Regions from separate parts of the Geobacillus sp. BK01 genome, predicted to be linked through region 3. Evidence: predicted binding sites of a transcription regulator. Region 3 holds the regulator's gene; each other region holds the start of a gene.
The links. Region 3 encodes Rex, which represses fermentation and respiration genes when NADH is low (regulators of the CRP and FNR family bind a similar motif). Its sites were predicted from a motif close to TTGTGAAATATTTCACAA; they were not measured.
Positions count from the first base shown of each region.

Region 1: the regulator Rex is predicted to act here: its motif matches at 2,808-2,825, upstream of nsrR (nitric oxide-sensing transcriptional repressor NsrR).
Region 2: the regulator Rex is predicted to act here: its motif matches at 1,861-1,878, upstream of ACTVDO_RS05590 (cytochrome ubiquinol oxidase subunit I).
Region 4: the regulator Rex is predicted to act here: its motif matches at 2,382-2,399, upstream of ACTVDO_RS15805 (L-lactate dehydrogenase).

Region 1 covers NZ_JBQPTH010000007.1:9,762-14,580, forward strand. Annotated here, with positions in the region: gene ACTVDO_RS09295 (helix-turn-helix transcriptional regulator) at 1-264, opposite strand, end outside; gene purU (formyltetrahydrofolate deformylase) at 382-1,284, opposite strand; gene hmpA (NO-inducible flavohemoprotein) at 1,484-2,719, opposite strand; gene nsrR (nitric oxide-sensing transcriptional repressor NsrR) at 2,891-3,337, shown strand; gene ACTVDO_RS09315 (FAD-dependent oxidoreductase) at 3,315-3,542, shown strand; gene ACTVDO_RS09320 (hypothetical protein) at 3,567-3,716, shown strand; gene speE (polyamine aminopropyltransferase) at 3,799-4,674, shown strand; gene ACTVDO_RS09330 (acyl-CoA dehydrogenase family protein) at 4,768-4,819, opposite strand, start outside.
Region 2 covers NZ_JBQPTH010000003.1:286,463-291,281, reverse strand. Annotated here, with positions in the region: gene ACTVDO_RS05600 (DedA family protein) at 1-247, opposite strand, end outside; gene ACTVDO_RS05595 (SpoVR family protein) at 395-1,816, shown strand; gene ACTVDO_RS05590 (cytochrome ubiquinol oxidase subunit I) at 2,100-3,446, shown strand; gene ACTVDO_RS05585 (cytochrome d ubiquinol oxidase subunit II) at 3,443-4,471, shown strand; gene cydS (cytochrome bd oxidase small subunit CydS) at 4,471-4,572, shown strand; gene ACTVDO_RS05575 (hypothetical protein) at 4,656-4,819, shown strand, end outside.
Region 3 covers NZ_JBQPTH010000029.1:17,405-22,223, forward strand. Annotated here, with positions in the region: gene ACTVDO_RS16290 (CPBP family intramembrane glutamic endopeptidase) at 302-1,036, shown strand; gene ACTVDO_RS16295 (YdiK family protein) at 1,033-1,212, shown strand; gene tatC (twin-arginine translocase subunit TatC) at 1,251-2,024, opposite strand; gene tatA (twin-arginine translocase TatA/TatE family subunit) at 2,045-2,197, opposite strand; gene ACTVDO_RS16310 (redox-sensing transcriptional repressor Rex) at 2,213-2,854, opposite strand; gene moaC (cyclic pyranopterin monophosphate synthase MoaC) at 2,870-3,358, opposite strand; gene ACTVDO_RS16320 (ABC-F family ATP-binding cassette domain-containing protein) at 3,457-4,819, shown strand, end outside.
Region 4 covers NZ_JBQPTH010000025.1:26,889-31,707, forward strand. Annotated here, with positions in the region: gene ACTVDO_RS15790 (ABC transporter ATP-binding protein) at 1-694, shown strand, start outside; gene ACTVDO_RS15795 (ABC transporter permease) at 687-1,478, shown strand; gene ACTVDO_RS15800 (ABC transporter permease) at 1,482-2,267, shown strand; gene ACTVDO_RS15805 (L-lactate dehydrogenase) at 2,421-3,374, shown strand; gene ACTVDO_RS15810 (potassium channel family protein) at 3,576-3,980, shown strand; gene bcp (thioredoxin-dependent thiol peroxidase) at 4,044-4,520, shown strand; gene perR (peroxide-responsive transcriptional repressor PerR) at 4,749-4,819, shown strand, end outside.

The DNA.
Region 1 (4,819 bases), on a different contig from region 3:
CCGGTAATACACCACTTCCTGGTACTTCATTCCCTCTTTTTTCTGTTTCACTTGTTTTAAAATGCCGTCTTCGATTAAATCGTGGAGCGCTTTGTACACTTCTGAATGGTTCGGGCGATAACCGAACGGTTTAAACTCCTGACGCAGCACATCGAGCAGCTTCAGGCCGTACAACCGTTCCTGCTCCGTCAACGTAATCAAATATAATTTTAAAAACGCACGTTGTTTTAACAGAAAACCGCTAGGCGTCCGTTTCTCCCCCATTGCATGCCCTCCTTCCTTTCCATTGGATTTCGCTTTCTAGGCGGCGGATTCCTGCTTGGTTCCGCTTTCTTTCCATTATATCACAAAGGGGAAGGAAATGTCCTTCCCTGCTGCCTGTTAGTAAAACACGATCGTTTTGTTGCCGTGAATAATGACCCGGTCTTCCAAATGCCATTTGAGCGCCCGAGCGAGCACCGTCTTTTCAATCAAGCGGCCGATCCGTTTCAAATCGTCAGGGTGATGGCGGTGATCGACACGGGCGACATCCTGCTCGATGATCGGCCCTTCATCCAAATCATCGGTGACATAGTGGGATGTAGCGCCGATCAGCTTCACTCCGCGCTCATACGCCCGCTCGTACGGCCTGGCGCCGATAAATGCCGGCAAAAATGAGTGGTGGATGTTGATGATCCGCCCCGGGAATTCGGCAACAAACGCCGGCGATAAAATTTGCATGTAGCGGGCGAGCACGATCGTATCGATGCGATATTCATGAAGCAGACGAATTTGTTCCGCCTCGGCATCGGCTTTCGTTTCTTTCGTCACCGGAATGTACACATACGGGATGCCGAGCGGTTCGACCGCATCGCGCAAATCCGGGTGGTTGCTGACAACGAGCGCGATATCGGCGATCAGTTCGCCTGCCTGCCATTGCCAAAGAAGTTCAAGCAAGCAGTGTTCCGCTTTCGAGACGAAAATGGCGATCCGCCGAATATCGTTATGGAGGCGAAGCTGCCAATCCATGCCGAACTCAGCGGCGATCGGGGCAAACGCCGCCTCGATCGCCGCTTTTCGATCGGCAATGTTGGGACAGTCAAACTCCAAGCGGAGGAAAAACGTGCCTCCTTCTGGATCGGTCGAGTATTGGCTGGACTCGACGATATTGGCGCCATGTTCATACAAAAAAGACGTGACCGCGGCGACAATGCCTGGGCGGTCCGGACAGGAAATGAGCAGCCGGGCGCGCTGTTCATACCCTTGCAAGAATGATTGCCAGCGATGTTGGCGAAACGTCGTCATCGATTTTCTCTCCCTTTTCCTGCAGTCGTTTGCCTTCCATCATACAGAAAAATTTTCTTCTTGCCAACAGATTGTGCCTAAATTTTCACTACAGACATTGTAGCAAAGGTTGACGCCAAATAGGAGAATTGTTGATATTCTCCATCACAAAAGGCATCCCCTTGGTGGGGATGCCTCCTGTTGATGGAACAATGATCGGTCAGTCTTTCGTCAAATCGCCGGCCGGGCCGAAAAATTCGTAATGGATGCGTTCTTCTGGCACGCCCCACTCTGTTAAGGCGCGGTAGACCGTTTTCATAAATGGCACCGGGCCGCAGAAGTAGAAGTCAGCGTCTTTCGTCGGAATAACCGTTTGCATCCAGGCAAGATCGATCCGCCCTTCTTTGCTGAAATGCGGATGACGGCGGTCGTCTTCAGACGGCGACTCGTAACAGAGATAGTAGGCAAACGACGGGCGTTCGGCCAACGTCCGCAACTCTTTGTCAAACGCCTGCACGCGGCCGTTTAGGGCAGCTTGAAGAAACGTCACCGGACGATTCGGCTGACGGATGGCCAATGTGTTCGCCATGCTTAAAAGCGGAGTGACCCCAACGCCGCCGCTGATCAGCACAACCGGCGTTTCGTTTGTCAAGTCGAGCGTAAAGTCGCCGGCTGGAGCGCTTAACTCGACGACATCGCCTTCGTGAATGTGGTCATGCAAATAGTTCGACACGATGCCGGCCGGTTTTTCCGCCGTTGCCGCTTCCCGTTTGACGCTGATGCGGTAATACCCTTTGCCGGGGGCGTCGGATAAGCTGTATTGGCGAATGTGCGTATACGTTTGACCAGGGATGTCCAGTTTTACGCTCACATATTGGCCCGGCAAATAGTCGCTGATGGCGCCGCCGTCTTCCGGCTCGAAATAAAACGACGTGATGACGTCGCTTTCCTTCACCTTTTTCGCGACGACAAAGCGGCGGAAATCGCGCCAGCCGCCGTGTTTGGCCGCGGCTTCATCGTAAAGCTCCTTCTCTACTTGAATGAAAACAGCTGCAATGGCTTCATACGCTTCCGCCCAAGCCGCCATCACGTCATCAGTGGCGGCGTCGCCGAGCACGTCCTTGATCGCCATCAGCAAGTGCTTTCCGACAATCGGATATTGTTCCGGTTTAATGCCTAAACTCCGGTGCTTATGGCCGATTTGCCGCACGACCGGCAAAATGGCGTCCAATTGATCGATATAGCGCGCCGCCGCGTACACAGCTGCCGCCAAGGCGCGTTGCTGCCGCCCTTGTTTTTGGTTGGCATGGTTGAAAATATTCAACAATTCCGGATGGTTGGAGAACATCAATTGGTAAAACCGTTTGGTAATTTGTTCGCCGTGCTGCTCCAACACCGGTACGGTCGATTTGACGATCTCAATCGTTTTTGGGTGCAAAGCCGTTGTCGTAGCCATGTGTCATCCCCTCACAAAAACATGTATTTTAAATACATGTTTTATTCAACCATACGCATAGTGAAAAAGCAATATTTCAAATGCATCTTTAACAAATTGTTCACAATTCCCTCCTAGAGACAGGTGTGATACAATGGAAGCAACCATCTCGTCTAAAGGTTGTGGATGACCATGCAGCTGACGAACTATACAGAATATGCGTTGCGTGTGCTGCTGTTTTTAGGAACGCTCGATGAAGGCGAAAAAACAAATATTAAAGAAATTTCCGCTGCGTTTTCCCTCTCTGAGCATCATTTAAGCAAAATCGTCCATGAGCTCGGAAAGCTTGGCTACATCGAGACGATCCGCGGACGCAACGGCGGGATTCGCCTTGCGAAACGACCGGAGGAGATCGTCGTCGGTGCGGTCGTCCGCGAAACCGAGGACAATTTGTCGCTCGTCGAATGTTTTGCCGCTCATGGCAATGAATGCGTCTTGACGCCTGTCTGCCGGCTTCGCTCCGTGCTGCAGGAAGCGCTGGAAGCATTTTTGCGGGTGTTGGACGCCTATACGCTTGCCGATTTGCTTGAAAACCGCGGCCCGCTCCGCCTATTGCTTGGCGGGCGGCACAGCCAATAACGGCTCTCCGGCTTCGGCCGGAGAGTTTTATTTTGCGCCCAAGCAGGCACACTATAAGCAAGCATCGCCGCACGAAGGAACAGATGGGCCCGGTTTGACGTTGGCGGGAGACTATACGCGCCAGCCGTACTTTGCGACGATGGAAGGGACGGTCGTCTCAGGGGAGCGGGCGGCAACGGTCGTCGCCCGCCGTCTCGGTTTATGATTGAAACGAAAGGAGGAGGAAAGGATGCGAAAACGATGGATGCCGCTTGCCGCCATTTGCGCGTTAGCGGTCAGCCTTTGTGTCGGCTGCGGCCAAGACGAGGAGCGGCCGGAAAAACGCAACCAGTCGTCGAACATGGGCGGCGGGATGAACACGTCCGGCACCGGCCGGTAAACCCCTTTGTTTGCCACCGCGGGCATAATATATTAAGATTAGAAAGGTGTGAGAAAAAACTGCAAAACCAAAGGAGGTAACAATGAAACAGCAAGGAAACGCTTTACCCCCTTACTTGCATATGGACAACGGAGAGCTTTGGCTCACCGAAGATGACCGCGACAATTTGAAAATCAGCTACCGGATCAAAGAGGTGATCTTTGCCGAGCCGTCTGAGTACCAGCATGTCATGATTTTGGATTCGTATGATTTTGGCCGCATGCTCGTGCTAGACGGCGTCGTGCAAACGACCTCGATTGACGGCCATATTTATAATGAAATGATCTCGCACGTGCCGCTTCAGTTTCATCCGGAAGCCAAACGGGCGCTGATCATCGGCGGGGGCGACTGCGGGGCAGCCCGGGAGGCAGCCAAGTATGCCCGCCTCGAGGCGATCGAGATGGTGGAAATTGATGAGAAGGTCGTCCGGGCGTGCAAAGAACATTTGCCGGCCGTCTCCGGCAATTTATCCGACCCGCGCGTCCACTTCATTTATGGCGACGGTGTCGCCTTTGTGCGCGGGAAGGAACACGAGTACGATGTCATTATGATCGACTCGTCCGACCCGGTCGGCCCGGCTGAGGCGCTGTTTTCACCAGAGTTTTATGCCAACGTGCACCGGGCGTTAAAAGAGGACGGGTTGATGGTGTGCCAAAGCCAGTCGCCCATTTTCCATTTGGATATTTTAAAGCGGACATACCGCAACATTCGCGAATTGTTCCCGCACGTGCTCGTCTACACGGCGGTTGTGCCGACGTATCCGGGCGGGCTGTGGAGCTTTACGATCGGCTCCAAACGGCCGCTTGAGTTTCCGGCGCAGACGGCGATTCCAAGTGATACGAAATATGTCAATGATGCTGTCTTCCGCCAATGTTTCGCCTTGCCGGAATTTTTGCGTTCAGCGCTCGATATGAAGTAATTTCATCAAAAAAAGCTGCCCTTGCGTTAGGGACAGCTTTTTTTGATTTCCGCCGCATCTTCTCCCGCCCTTTTCCCTGGAGAGGAAATCCTTTTAATGGTTGCTTGGTTCGCTTGGCGGGTGATTGGCCAACACCCGTTTTACC
Region 2 (4,819 bases), on a different contig from region 3:
ATTTATGCAAAAAAGGCAGCCCCAACGTGATCCCAAGAATATAACTGAGTGAAATGCCTGCGATCGCCCCGAACCAACAGGCGAGAAAAGCAAGCGGATACGAAAAGGCGCCGGTTGAAACGCGGTAGCCGGCATACGTCAGCAGCAGCTCGTCCGGAATCGGCAATCCGACGATGCCGAGCATGAGCGCAACCATAATGCCGACGTAGCCAAAATGTTCGATGAGATGATGCCAATATTGATGCAAACGATCACCACGCTTTATCGGAACATGTCGTGTATAACACAAATTATAACGGACGGTAGGCCGAAATGAAAAGCATGGGCAATGATTCAACGTATCAAAACGCCTTTTCCCTCATACATTGTGGTAAGGGGAAAAGGGGGGATTTGGATGCGGCAGGACGAGCTGAACGAACTGGAACGGGCGATTGCGGAAATTACGGAAATCGCAGAAGGATTTGGGTTGGATTTTTATCCGATGCGTTACGAAATTTGTCCGGCGGACATTATTTACACGTTTGGCGCCTACGGGATGCCAACGCGTTTTTCTCATTGGAGTTTTGGAAAGCAGTTTTACAAGATGAAGCTTCATTACGACTTAGGATTGAGCAAAATTTACGAACTCGTCATTAACTCGGATCCTTGTTACGCCTTTTTGCTCGATACAAACACGCTCATTCAAAATAAGTTGATCGTCGCCCATGTGTTGGCCCATAGCGACTTTTTCAAAAACAATGTCCGCTTCAGCAACACGAAGCGCGATATGGTGGAAAGCATGGCCGCGACAGCAGAGCGGATCAAACATTACGAGCACCAATACGGAAAATTGGAAGTGGAAAAATTTTTAGATGCCGTCTTAGCCATTCAAGAGCATATCGACCCGTCGCTGTTGCGGCCGAAGCTGTCGTGGACATGGGAAGATACGGAAGTGTATGAGGAGGAGGAACCATCCAAAACATCGACGCCATACGATGATTTATGGTTACTTGATGAGCGGAACAAGCCAAAAACGCCACCGCGGAAAAAACGGCGCAAGTTTCCGCCGCAGCCGGAGAAAGACGTTTTGCTGTTTATCGAGGAATACAGCCGCGAGCTCGAGGATTGGCAGCGTGACGTTTTAACGATGATGCGCGAGGAAATGCTTTATTTTTGGCCGCAGCTTGAAACGAAAATTATGAATGAAGGCTGGGCGACGTATTGGCATCAGCGCATTTTGCGGGAAATGGATTTGACGAGCGATGAAGCCATTGAGTTTGCCAAACTGAACGCCAACGTTGTGCAGCCGTCGCGCACGGGCATTAATCCGTACTATTTAGGGTTGAAAATTTTTGAAGACATTGAAGAGCGGTGGAACAATCCGACGGAAGAGATGAAAAAATATGGCGTCAAACCGGGGTCGGGACGGGCGAAACTTTTCGAAGTGCGCGAATTGGAATCCGACATTTCGTTTTTGCGCAACTATTTGACGAAAGAGCTCGTCATGCGCGAAGATATGTATTTATTCCAAAAGCAAGGGAGAGATTACAAAATCGTTGACAAACATTGGGAGCATATCCGCGATCAGCTCGTCAGCATGCGGGTGAACGGCGGATTCCCGTATATCACGGTCAATGACGGCGATTATATGCGCAACGGAGAGCTGTATTTAAAACATTGGTATGAGGGGATCGAACTCGATCTGAAGTATTTGGAAAAAGTACTGCCATACATTTATCAGTTGTGGGGCCGTCCGGTCCATATGGAGACGGTCGTCGAGGAAAAGCCGATGTTGTTTACGTATGACGGGAAGACGGTGCATCGGAAATATTTATAATCGAGGGCAGGGATATCCTGCTTTTTTTGTTTGTCACCATGAATATGTGATAAATGTCACAAATTATTCGAAATCATGGCGGATAACGTTCCCGATTTTATGAAATAATATGAAGTAGGTAGTTTGTGATGGTTGTCACAATTTTTTCGTGATTGTCTAAGCGTCCGGGGGGATGAACATGTGGGAGCGACACGAAAAAGCGCTTGTGTTCATTAGTTTTGCTGTCGCAGCAGTTGTCTTGCTTTCTTTGATTGGCCGCTTGTTTTCATAAGGGGGGATGACCATGACTAACTATGATCCGGTGCTGCTCAGCCGTGTTTTGACGGGATTGACGCTAACCGTCCATATTCTTTATGCCACAATCGGCGTCGGGATTCCATTGATGATTGCCATCGCCCAGTGGGTTGGGATCCGAAAAAACGATATGCATTATATTTTGCTTGCCCGCCGCTGGACGCGCGGCTTCGTCATCACCGTCGCTGTCGGCGTCGTGACCGGAACGGCGATCGGTTTGCAGCTGTCGCTTTTATGGCCGAACTTTATGCAGCTGGCCGGTCAAGTGATCAGTTTGCCGCTGTTCATGGAGACGTTCGCCTTCTTTTTTGAAGCGATTTTCCTTGGTGTTTATTTGTATACATGGGATCGGTTTGAAAATCAGAAAAAACATTTGCTATTGCTTATTCCGGTGGCGATCGGCTCTTCCGCGTCGGCCATGTTTATTACGATGGTGAACGCGTTTATGAATACGCCGCAAGGGTTTGAGATAAAAAACGGCGAGCTTATCAACATCGACCCGATTGCCGCGATGTTCAACCCGGCGATGCCGACAAAAGTGGCCCACGTGCTGGCGACGGCGTATATGACATCGGCGTTTATACTCGCTTCGATTGCGGCGTGGCATTTATGGAAGGGCAACCGGCATGTGTACCACCGCAAGGCGCTTCATTTAACGATGAAAACGGCGCTCATTTTTTCCGTGGCGAGCGCTCTTGTCGGCGACTTGTCAGGAAAGTTTTTAGCCGAATACCAACCGGAAAAGCTGGCGGCTGCCGAATGGCATTTTGAAACGGGTTCCCATGCGCCGCTCATCTTATTTGGTACGTTGACGGAGGACGGGGAAGTGAAATATGCCCTTGAAATCCCATATGCGTTAAGCATTTTGGCACACAACGATCCAAGGGCGGTTGTAACGGGATTGAACGATATTCCAAAAGATGAGCGTCCACCGCTTTATATCCATTATTTGTTTGATGTCATGGTGACGATTGGCGTGTTTTTAATGATTTTATCGGCTGCTTATTGGCTCGGATCGATCTTTCGTTGGAAATGGACAGCGAAAAAATGGTTTTTTGGGCTGTTGATCGCAGGGGGGCCGTTGGCGATGATCGCCATTGAAGCCGGTTGGTATTTGGCGGAGGTCGGGCGGCAGCCGTGGATTTTGCGCGGCTATATGAAAACGGCGGAAGGGGCGACATCGTCCGCTCATGTTGATACGATGCTTGTTTTGTTTTGTCTTTTGTATATGGTGCTCGTCATTGCAAGCGCCACGGTGCTTGTCCGTATGTTTCGACGCAACCCGGTCGAACGGGAGCTGGAAGAGCGCGCCAATAACGGGGAGGTGACGCCATGACGCTCGAAGTCATCGGCATCTCGGTGTTATGGCTGTTTTTGTTCGGGTATATTATCGTTGCCTCGATTGACTTTGGCGCCGGGTTTTTCAGCGCCTACAGCCATTGGGCGAACAAACAGCATATTTTGCACCGCATCATCCAGCGCTATCTGTCGCCGGTGTGGGAAGTGACAAACGTCTTTCTCGTTTTTTTCTTTGTCGGGATCGTCGGCTTTTTTCCAAAAACGGCGTATTATTATGGCTCGGTGCTGCTCGTTCCAGCGAGCATTTCCATTGTTTTGCTCGCCATCCGCGGCTCGTACTACGCCTTTCACACATACGGAGGGACGGAGCGGAACTGGTATTTGCTCGCTTACGGGCTGACGGGCTTATTGATCCCCGCTTCGCTGTCAGTCGTCTTGACGATTTCAGAAGGCGGGTTTGTCGAGAGGCGCGGAGGGGCCGTTGTGTTGGATTACGAAAAACTGTTTGCAAGTCCTTTGTCATGGAGCATCGTATTGTTAAGCGTCACAAGCGTCTTGTACATTTCCGCCGTGTTTTTGACGTATTATGCGAACGCGGCGGGGGACGAGCGGGCGCGAGAGCTGTTGCGCCGCTATGCTCTGCTTTGGAGCGGGCCGACGATGTTGTCAGCGTTGCTCATTATTTACCAACTCCGCTACCATAATCCAGAGCATTATGCCAACCTATGGGAAGTGGCGTGGATGTTGGCTGTGTCCTTTTTGCTTTTTGTCGTCACCGTTTGGCTGCTTTGGCGGCGACGGCGATTTGGCTGGGCGTTCATCGCGCTTTTGTTTCAATATGCGTTCGCGTTTTATGCTTACGGCATTTCGCATTACCCGTATTTGCTTTACCCGCATTTAACGATTTATGACGGGTTCACCAATGAAACGATGGCGATGGCGTTAATTGTTGCGTTTATCGCCGGGTTCTTGCTTCTCATCCCGTCTTTGTATTTGCTGATGCGCCTCTTTTTGTTCAATAAAGCGTACGTCAAAGGGAAATGGGAAGGAGGAAAAGGATGATGCAAACGTTTTTGATCATGTATGCGCCGCTGCTGATTGTTGCCCTTTCCGTCGTTGCCGCCTTTTGGGCCGGATTGAAAGATGCACGGATCAATGACTGAACACGATGGAGACAAGGATGCATAGTTTGCGGTGAATCGCCCACACTAGCGGATGACAATGAATAAAGAAAGGATGGGCGATCATGAAAGAAGTGTTGCAGCGTGTGAAAGAACAGTTGGAACAAGCATTTGACGAACCGCGTTCGACGAGCCTTGACGGGGCGCTCCATGAGCTTGAACAATTGAAGGAGAACGCTGGGGAGAAGAGGCAAATGATTGAAGACGTCATTCGCGCTGTCACGCATGC
Region 3 (4,819 bases):
CGAGTGCTAACACACTTATAATATTAATGAACTCTTCTCCGTTTTGCAAGTAGGAAATACAAAAAAATAACTGTTTTTCTTTTATACGAGAGGAAAGGAGAAAATGAGCTGAACCGCCCCCTCAGCCCATGCGCCTGTCCGCTCGAACCCGTTTTCATTATTGCACATTTCCGAAACCGATAAACAGCGTCTGCTCATTTTTTTGCCATCACGATCCGCCTCTGATAGGCGCGCTTTTCTTATCATTTCGCGGAACATGTGCTACAATACGGATATATTTGAAATAAAGGGGTAAAGTGATTTGAAACGCCACTACTGGTATGTCATTATCACATATATCGCCATGCAGCTGTCTGCCTTTGTCGGCGTGCCGCTCCTCCGTGCCCTCGGCGTTGGTCAAGGTGCACAAACACGCCTTGAAGCAGCGAAAATCGCCTCCGGGTATTGGGCGGTCATCAGCTTTTTATTGGCTTTTGCCATCATTTTATGGTTGCTCCGCGGCGACCGCGATGAGCGGGCGATGCGGCGTCTGTCGCTTGCTTCGTCATGGATGTGGGCGATCTCGGGCGTCTTTTTGGCGCTCGCATCGCAAAGCATTGCTGCCAATATCGAATGGCGTCTATTGGGCATCGAGCCAGGCTCGGAAAACACACAGCACATCATTGACATCATCCGCCTGACGCCATTGCTCGTCGTCGTCACGTCGATCGTCGGCCCGATTTTAGAGGAGCTCATTTTCCGCAAAATCATTTTTGGCTCGCTTTATGAAAAGTACAACTTTTGGTTTGCGGCACTGGTCAGCTCTCTTCTGTTCGCCATCGTGCACATGGAGCCGGAACATTTGCTTTTGTACACGTCCATGGGGATGGTATTCGCCTTTTTATACGCCAAAACCGGGCGCATTTTCGTGCCAATGTTCGCCCACGTAGCGATGAATACGTTTGTCGTTGTCGTTCAAATTTTGTTGGCTGATGAATTGGAAAACATGATGCGTCAGGCGGAACTGCCGTTGGCTGTTTGGAGGTTTTGGCTATGACGCGCCACCCGCGGCTGTTTTCGCTCCCGTATTTCATCTTGGGCTTCCTGTTTACGTATTTGGCGATTGAAAGCGTCCATGAAACCATTTGGAATGTCACGACGATCGCGTTGGCAGCGTTGGCCGCTTTTGATTTCAGCACTGCCCTTCGCCTGTTCTTCACACCAAGACGATGAAACCCTCCCGTTGGGGAGGGTTTTTGCCTGGCGCCGTATCAACCGTCCTCTCGCTGTTGTCCGTAACGTGAATCAACGCTTTCCTGCTCCGCCGCTAATTGTGCCTTTCGATAGCCAATTTTTGCAATCCATATGCTTCCTTCATACAAAAGCGTCAGTGGAATCATGACGATCACTTGCGACAACACATCTGGCGGTGTAATGGCCGCCGCCAATATCAACAGAGCCAAATACGCATACTTGCGGATGTGAACAAGAAGTTGCGGCGTAATCAATCCTAAACGGGTGAAAAACAACACAACAATCGGCAGCTGAAACACAATGCCAAACGGCAACACGAGCTGGAGCAAAAACTGGAAATATTCGTTAATGCCGATCATCTGTTGAATGCCGAGCCGTTCCGCCAACTGATTCATAAACCGGACGACAAATGGAAACAAGACGAAATACGCAAAACTAACCCCAGCTAAAAATAGAATGATCGACGCCGGAATATAGCTGAGCGTCACCCGCCGCTCTTTTTCATACAGCCCTGGGCTGACAAACGCCCAAATTTGGTACAGCAACACCGGAGCAGACAGCACAGCGGCGATCACAAAGGCAAACTGAAAATATACTTTAATCGGATCGGTGAGACGGAAAGCGTTCATCGTTAGTTGTTTTGCCTCGGCGGTCTGCTGCAAATACACAATAACGTCATTGACAAAGAAGAAACTGGCAATGAGCGCCGCGGCGAAAAAGAGAAGCACGATGATAAGCCGTTTCCGCAGCTCTCCGAGGTGTTCATACACCGACATTTCTTTGTCATTCATCGTTTCCCCATCCTGCCTTGTCACCGGTCGGTTTTGTTTTCCTCGTCATCGGCCAACCCTTTCGTTGCATCTTTAAACTCGCGCAGCGACTGGCCGAACGACCGCCCGAGCTCCGGCAATTTTTTCGCGCCAAACAGCAGCAAAATCACAAGGACAATCAAAATGTATTTCACGCTTTATTCTCTCCTTTATGATGGCGATGGATAATTTTTCAAAAAATAAACGAGCGACTGCAATTCAATGGCCAAATCGATATGGTGGACGCGGATATGCCTCGGTACATTCAAGCGCGCCGGGGTGAAGTTTAAAATGCCTTTAATCCCCCGGGCGACAAGGCGGTCGGTAAGCGCTTGGGCCACCGCGGCCGGCACGGTTAAAATGGCGACCGGAATATCGCCGCCAAGCCGCTCCTCGAGCTCATTGAGATGATAGACTGGCACACCGCCGACTGTCGATCCGACTTTCCGTTCATCGACATCAAACGCCATGACAATTTTTGTGTTGTTATTTTTCGAAAAGTTGTAGTTTAAAAAGGCGGTGCCTAAATTGCCGACTCCGAACAAGGCGACTTCCGTCACTTCATCCTCTTCAAGCGTTTGGCGGAAAAACGACAACAAATAATTCACATTATACCCGTACCCTTTTTTGCCGAGGGCGCCAAAATACGAAAAGTCGCGGCGAATCGTCGCCGGGTCGACTTTCACCGCCTCGCTTAGCTCGGCAGAGGATACACGCTGTTTGCCTGACGCATGCAAGTTCTTCAAAAACCGGTAATACAGCGGCAGCCGTTTCGCGGTTGCCTGCGGAATTTTCGGTTGTTCGTTGCTCATGGTTTCATCCCCCAACTAATCGGTTTTCCGTCGATAATGGCCGGACTTCCCGCCCGTTTTTTCGACCAAATACGTCGGACCGATGATCATCCCTTTATCAATCGCTTTGCACATATCATACACGGTTAACGCACACACCGAGGCGGCCGTCAGCGCTTCCATTTCCACCCCTGTGCTCCCTTTCGTCTTGACCGTCACGGTCATCACAAGTTTATACGCTTCCGCCTCTTTTTCCCAAGCAAAGGCAATATCGACGCCTTTTAACATGAGCGGATGGCACATCGGAATGAGATCGGCCGTTTTTTTCGCCGCCATCACTCCGGCCACTTGGGCCACGGCCAACACGTCCCCTTTCCCGATGGCGTTGTTCGTTATTTTTTCATAAATCTCTTCGCTGACGGTGATGCTCGTTTTTGCCACTGCCACCCGTACCGTGTCTTCCTTGTTGGTAATATCGACCATTTTCGCGCGTCCTTGTTCATTGAAATGAGTAAACGACGACAAGACAATCTCCTCCACTTATAAACTATACACGATTTTTCATTATCTGTCTTTGACCGTTTTGACGACATACGTTAAACTATTCCGAGAGGTGAAACGACATGATGATTTTGCAGGTGCACCAGCTCACGAAATATTTTGGCGCTGACCTTATTTTATCGAATATAAAACTAGAAATACAGTCCCGCGACCGAGTTGCCCTCGTCGGCCGCAACGGCGCAGGAAAATCGACATTGTTAAAAATCATCGCCGGAGAACTTTCTTACGACAGCGGCGAAATCATCAAGCCGAGCCATATCAAAATGGGCTATTTGGCGCAAAGCAGCAGTCTTGACTCGTCACGTTCCATTTGGGACGAGATGCTCGACGTGTTCGCACCGCTTCGGGCGATCGAAGCACAGTTGGCAGAGTTCGGCACCCAACTTGGCGACCCGGATGTGCTCGCCGATCCATCTCGCTACGAAAAAACGCTCAAAGCCTATGACGAACTGCAAGAGCAGTACAAAGAACAAGGGGGCTACCAGTACGAAGCCGACATCCGCTCTGTTTTGCACGGGCTGCAATTTTCGTCATACGATTACAAAACAACGCCCGTTTCCTCGCTAAGCGGCGGACAGCGGACGCGGCTCGCCCTCGGAAAACTTCTATTATCTAAGCCGGATTTGCTGATTTTAGACGAGCCGACCAACCATTTGGATCTTGAAACACTCTCTTGGTTGGAGCAATATTTGCAGGCATACCCTGGCGCCGTCCTGCTCGTTTCCCACGACCGCTACTTTTTGGATAAAGTCGTCACTGAGGTATACGAGCTGTCCAACGCGACACTTAAGCGGTATACGGGCAACTATAGCCGCTATTTGGAACAACGGGCCGAGCAATATGAACAAGAGTTAAAACGATATGAGAAACAGCAAGAACAAATCGCCCGTCTCGAAGACTTCATCCGGCGCAACATCGCCCGCGCCTCGACGACCAAACGAGCGCAAAGCCGACGAAAACAGCTAGAAAAAATGGAACGGCTCGAACGCCCCACTGGAGATGAGAAATCGGCCTCCTTTTCCTTCTCGATCGAACGGCCTAGCGGCCATGAAGTGCTTACCGCCGAAGAACTGACCGTTGGTTACGGCGAGGGAACACCCGTCATCCGTCAAATCAGCTTTCGCATCACGCGTGGAGAAAGCATCGCCTTAGTCGGACCGAACGGCATCGGCAAATCAACATTGCTAAAAGCGGTCGCCCGTCGGCTTCCTGTCCAAGCAGGAAGGCTCCGCTACGGCTCAAACGTCCAAATCGGCTATTATGATCAAAATCAAGCCGATTTATCATCGAATAAACGAGTGCTTGATGAACTATGGGATGCCTACCCGGACAAAACCGAGAAAGAAATCCGCACCGTGCTCGGCAACTTTTTATTTTCCGGCGATGACGTCTTAAAACCGGTCTCGGCGTTAAGCGGCGGGGAAA
Region 4 (4,819 bases), on a different contig from region 3:
CCAGCGTTCGCAATTATGGTGGGACATCGCCGTGCAAGAATCGTTCCGGCTGTTGAAAAAAGTGTACCGCGTCCCGGATGGGCAATATCGCCGTCATATGGGTGAGGTCATCGAGATGCTAGAGATCGGCCCGCTCCTTGACAAACCGGTGCGCAAGCTGTCGCTCGGGCAGCGGATGCGCTGTGAGCTTGCCGCTGCGCTCATTCACAACCCGCCGCTGTTGTTTTTGGACGAGCCGACCATCGGTCTTGATGTGTTGGTGAAACTGAACATCCGTCAGTTTTTAAAACAGTTGAACGAACGGTACGGGACGACGATTTTGTTGACGACGCATGATATGTCGGACATCGAGGCGCTGTGCGAGCGGGTGATTATGCTCGATGAAGGAAAAATCATTTATGACGGTTCGCTTGAGCAGTTGAAAGAAAAATGGGGGCAAGGAAAGAGGGTTTCGTTTACATTTGCTGAAGGAGCAGCCCCCGCTGCCTTGCAGGAGCTGACGGTCGGATTGGGCGTTAACTGGAAACAAGGCGAACAGCCGAACATTTGGGTGGCGCACGTTCCATCAGGAGGCGTGCCGGAAGTCGTCAGCCGCGTCGCCGCCCGCTATGCGCTGCAAGACATCCGCATTCATGAAGTGCCGACGGAAGAAATCGTCCGCAACATTTACGAAGAAGGTGCTGTTCGTGGATAAGTATACGGAAATGATCCGCATCCGCTTTTTAATGATGCTCGCATACCGAACGAACTATTATACAGGCATTCTGATTTATGCCATTAACATCGCGGCGTACTACTTCCTCTGGTCGGCCATTTACGGAGACAAACCGTCGATGCAAGGGATGTCGCTCGCCCAAATGACGACGTATGTCGCCATTTCCTGGCTGTCGCGGGCGTTTTACTTTAACAACATCGACCGCGAAATCGCCATGGAAATTCGCGACGGAAAAGTAGCGACGGAACTCATCCGCCCGTACAGCTACTTAGGGATGAAGGCGGTGCAAGGGCTCGGTGAAGGGCTGTTTCGCCTGTTCTTTCTATCATTGCCGGGACTGGTGGTCGTGTCGCTCTTTTTGCCGCTCGAGTTCCCGGAAAACGCCCATACATGGCTGTCGTTTAGTTTGTCGCTCCTGTTGAGTTTTGTCATTTATTCGGAGCTGAACTTGCTGGCGGGGGTGGTGACGTTTTTTACGTTCCGAAATGAAGGGCTGCTCAGGGCAAAGCGGTTTATTATTGATCTATTTTCCGGTCTTATTTTGCCTTTGTCGTTTTACCCGGATTGGGCGCAGCAGCTCATGGCGTATATGCCGTTTCAAGCCATCAGCTACATTCCAAGCATGATCATTACAGAAAGCTTCCAAGGCGCCGCTGTGAGCGATGGATTGTTCACGCAGGCGGCATGGTGCGTGTTGTTATTGTTTCCGATTGGGTGGTTATGGCGGGCGGCGAAAAAACGGCTCGTCGTGCAAGGGGGGTAGACATTGTTTTACGTATCTGTCTTTTTTCAATATATGGCCCAGTATATGAAGACAAAATTGCAATACCGCGCCGATTTGCTCATTGAATGGTTGTCCGACTTAATGGCGCAGGCGGTCAACTTAGTGTTCTTGCTCGTTGTGTTTGGCCATACGCCGCTGCTTCACGGTTGGACCCGCGATGAAGTGTTGTTTATTTACGGCTTTTTCCTTGTGCCGTACGCCGTATTTGGCGCCTTTTTTAATCTATGGGATTTCAACGAGCGCTACATTGTTCAGGGAGAAATGGACCGCGTGTTGACGCGCCCGGTTCACAGCCTGTTCCAGATCATTTTGGAGCGGATGGAACTTGAATCGCTGCTTGGCGCCATCCCGGGGCTGATCATTATGGCATACGCCAGCGACCGTTTAGCACTTACGTTTCATTGGTACGATGTCTTTATCTTTATTTTATTTGTCATCGGCGGGGCGTTCATTTACGCCGGCATTTTCATTTCGTTGGCCACGATCAGCTTTTTTGCCGACGCCCGTACGTCGATCATGCCGATGATGTATAACATCAGCAGCTACGGCCGTTATCCGATCGATATTTATCATCGCGTCATCCGTTACATTTTAACGTGGGTGTTGCCGTTTGCCTTCGTCGGTGTCTATCCGGCTTCCTATTTTCTTAACAGGCAGGAATGGTACGGCTATGCGTTTATGACCCCGGCTGTCGGCGCGTTGTTTTTCGTCATCGCTGTGATGCTTTGGAACGCCGGGGTCAGGAGGTACCGCGGGACGGGGAGCTGACGGCCCCGTCCGTTTTTGTTAGATCAATAGAGATTGCCATTAAAATGACAAACAACGGTCAAACAATCGCCATAATCGTTTATGCATAGTTCTTGTCTTATTGCGTAAAATAATTTGTGAATGTGTTCACAATTGTAAGGAGGGAGAACAGTGATGAAAAACGGAGGAGGAAACCGGGTGGCGGTCATCGGCACTGGGTTTGTCGGTGCTAGCTATGCGTTTGCTTTAATGAATCAAGGGATTGCTGATGAGATTGTGCTCATTGACGCAAATGAAAACAAGGCCATGGGCGATGCGATGGATTTAAACCATGGAAAAGTGTTTGCGCCGAAGCCGGCCGGCATTTGGCATGGCGATTACCGCGACTGCCGTGATGCGGATTTGGTCGTCATTTGCGCCGGTGCCAACCAAAAACCGGGCGAGACGCGGCTTGATTTGGTGGACAAAAATATTGCCATTTTCCGTTCGATCGTCGAATCAGTTATGGCTTCCGGATTTCAAGGGTTGTTTCTTGTCGCCACTAACCCGGTCGACATTTTGACTTACGCGACATGGAAGTTTAGCGGACTGCCGCAGGAGCGGGTGATCGGTTCGGGGACCATTTTAGATACAGCGCGATTCCGCTTTTTATTAGGCGAGTATTTCGCCATCGCTCCAACGAATGTACACGCCTATATTATCGGCGAACACGGCGATACGGAGCTTCCGGTCTGGAGTCAGGCTGATATCGGCGGTGTGCCGATCCGCAAGCTGATCGAATCAAAAGGAGAACAGGCACGAGAAGAGTTGGAACGCATTTTCGTCAATGTACGTGATGCCGCCTACCAAATTATTGAGAAAAAGGGAGCGACGTACTACGGCATTGCCATGGGGTTGGCCAGGGTCACACGCGCTATCTTGCATAACGAAAATGCCATTTTGACCGTCTCAGCCTATCTGGACGGTCCATATGGGGAACGTGACGTCTACATCGGTGTGCCGGCTGTCATCAATCGCAACGGCGTCCGTGAGGTAATCGAGCTTGAACTGGACGATAATGAACAAAAATGGTTTCGCCATAGCGCGGCGACGCTTAAAGGTGTGTTGTCCCGCTCTTTTTCGCAGTGAGATGAGACGCTGACCTTACGCAAAAATAGGGAAAGCTGGCGCAAACAGTGGCTCTGCTCTGCCAAACGGGCAGCCTAAGAAGGCGGCGTGGCTCCGTCCCCACGGTTTCAAGCAACCATCGAGGTGGCAGCGGCTCACTCCGTCATAATTGTCCATCTGTGCACGTATATATGAACAACAGACAGAGATGGAGGGAACGCGATGGATTACGCCTTCCTCGGAGTGGTTACTGCCGTACTGCTCGGGAGCATCACCTCGCTTTGGACCGTGCGCGTTCAAGCGCGGCGCCGCCTTTCGCTCGACAATTTGTGGGTGCTCGTTCAGTGGTATTTAACAATGATGCTCGGCTTTGCCATGATTTATATGATTTTGCAGGCAAACGGCCATGCGGTGTTTATCCCGTCTTCACACAGTGAGGCGGAGAACCGTTTGTCTTTGCTTGAGGATAGCTTGTACTTAAGCGGCATGACGCTTTTGTCGGTCGGATATGGAGACGTCACTCCAATCGGCATCGGGCGTTGGATCGCCATTGCCGAAGCGCTTCTTGGCTACATTATGCCGGCTGTTATCGTGACGCGCACCGTATTTGACTGGGACCACCGCTAACGGTTGCAATTTTCCTCCTTCTTCGCTACGCTAAAAGAAAATGAAGAAGACGGAGGGAGTGCCATGACGATCGCCATTGGCCAGCCGGCCCCAGACTTTACCTTGCCGGCAAGCAGTGGGGAAATGGTTTCGCTTTCAGACTTCCGAGGCCAATATGTCGTGCTTTATTTTTATCCGAAAGACATGACGCCTGGGTGCACGGCCGAGGCGTGCGACTTTCGTGACCGCTATGAGACGTTTACCGGATTGAATACCGTCATCTTAGGAGTAAGCACCGACCCGGTCGAGCGGCATGAAACGTTTATTCAGAAATATAAGCTGCCGTTTTTGCTTCTTTCTGACGAACAACACCACGTAGCGGAAATGTATGGGGTTTGGAAGAAAAAGCGGAATTTCGGAAAGGAATATATGGGCATTGAGCGCTCGACATTCATTATCGCCCCTGACGGAACATTGGCAAAAGAATGGCGTGGAGTGAAAGTGAAAGGGCACGTCGATGAGGCGCTCGCGGAAGTTGCCCGATTGACGTCATCTAGGTAAGCGTCCAAACAATATAAGTTGTTTTGCGTATGATACATAGTAACCTCCTCAAATGAATGAAATATGGTGGGTGGAAAATATTTCTGCCCCCCTTTTTTTTGTTAAAAAGACGCTTAAGCCCATATATTAATGGTATCTATATTGACAAAAGGCATACATTCCTTGTAGACTAATTATAAATATTATAAAATGATAATTTTTTTTATCTTTTTGCAGAGAGTGGGGTGCATGACGGTGTCTGCCAATGAGCAACTGAAGGAAGCGCTGGATATGCTGAAAAAGACGGGCATACGCATCAC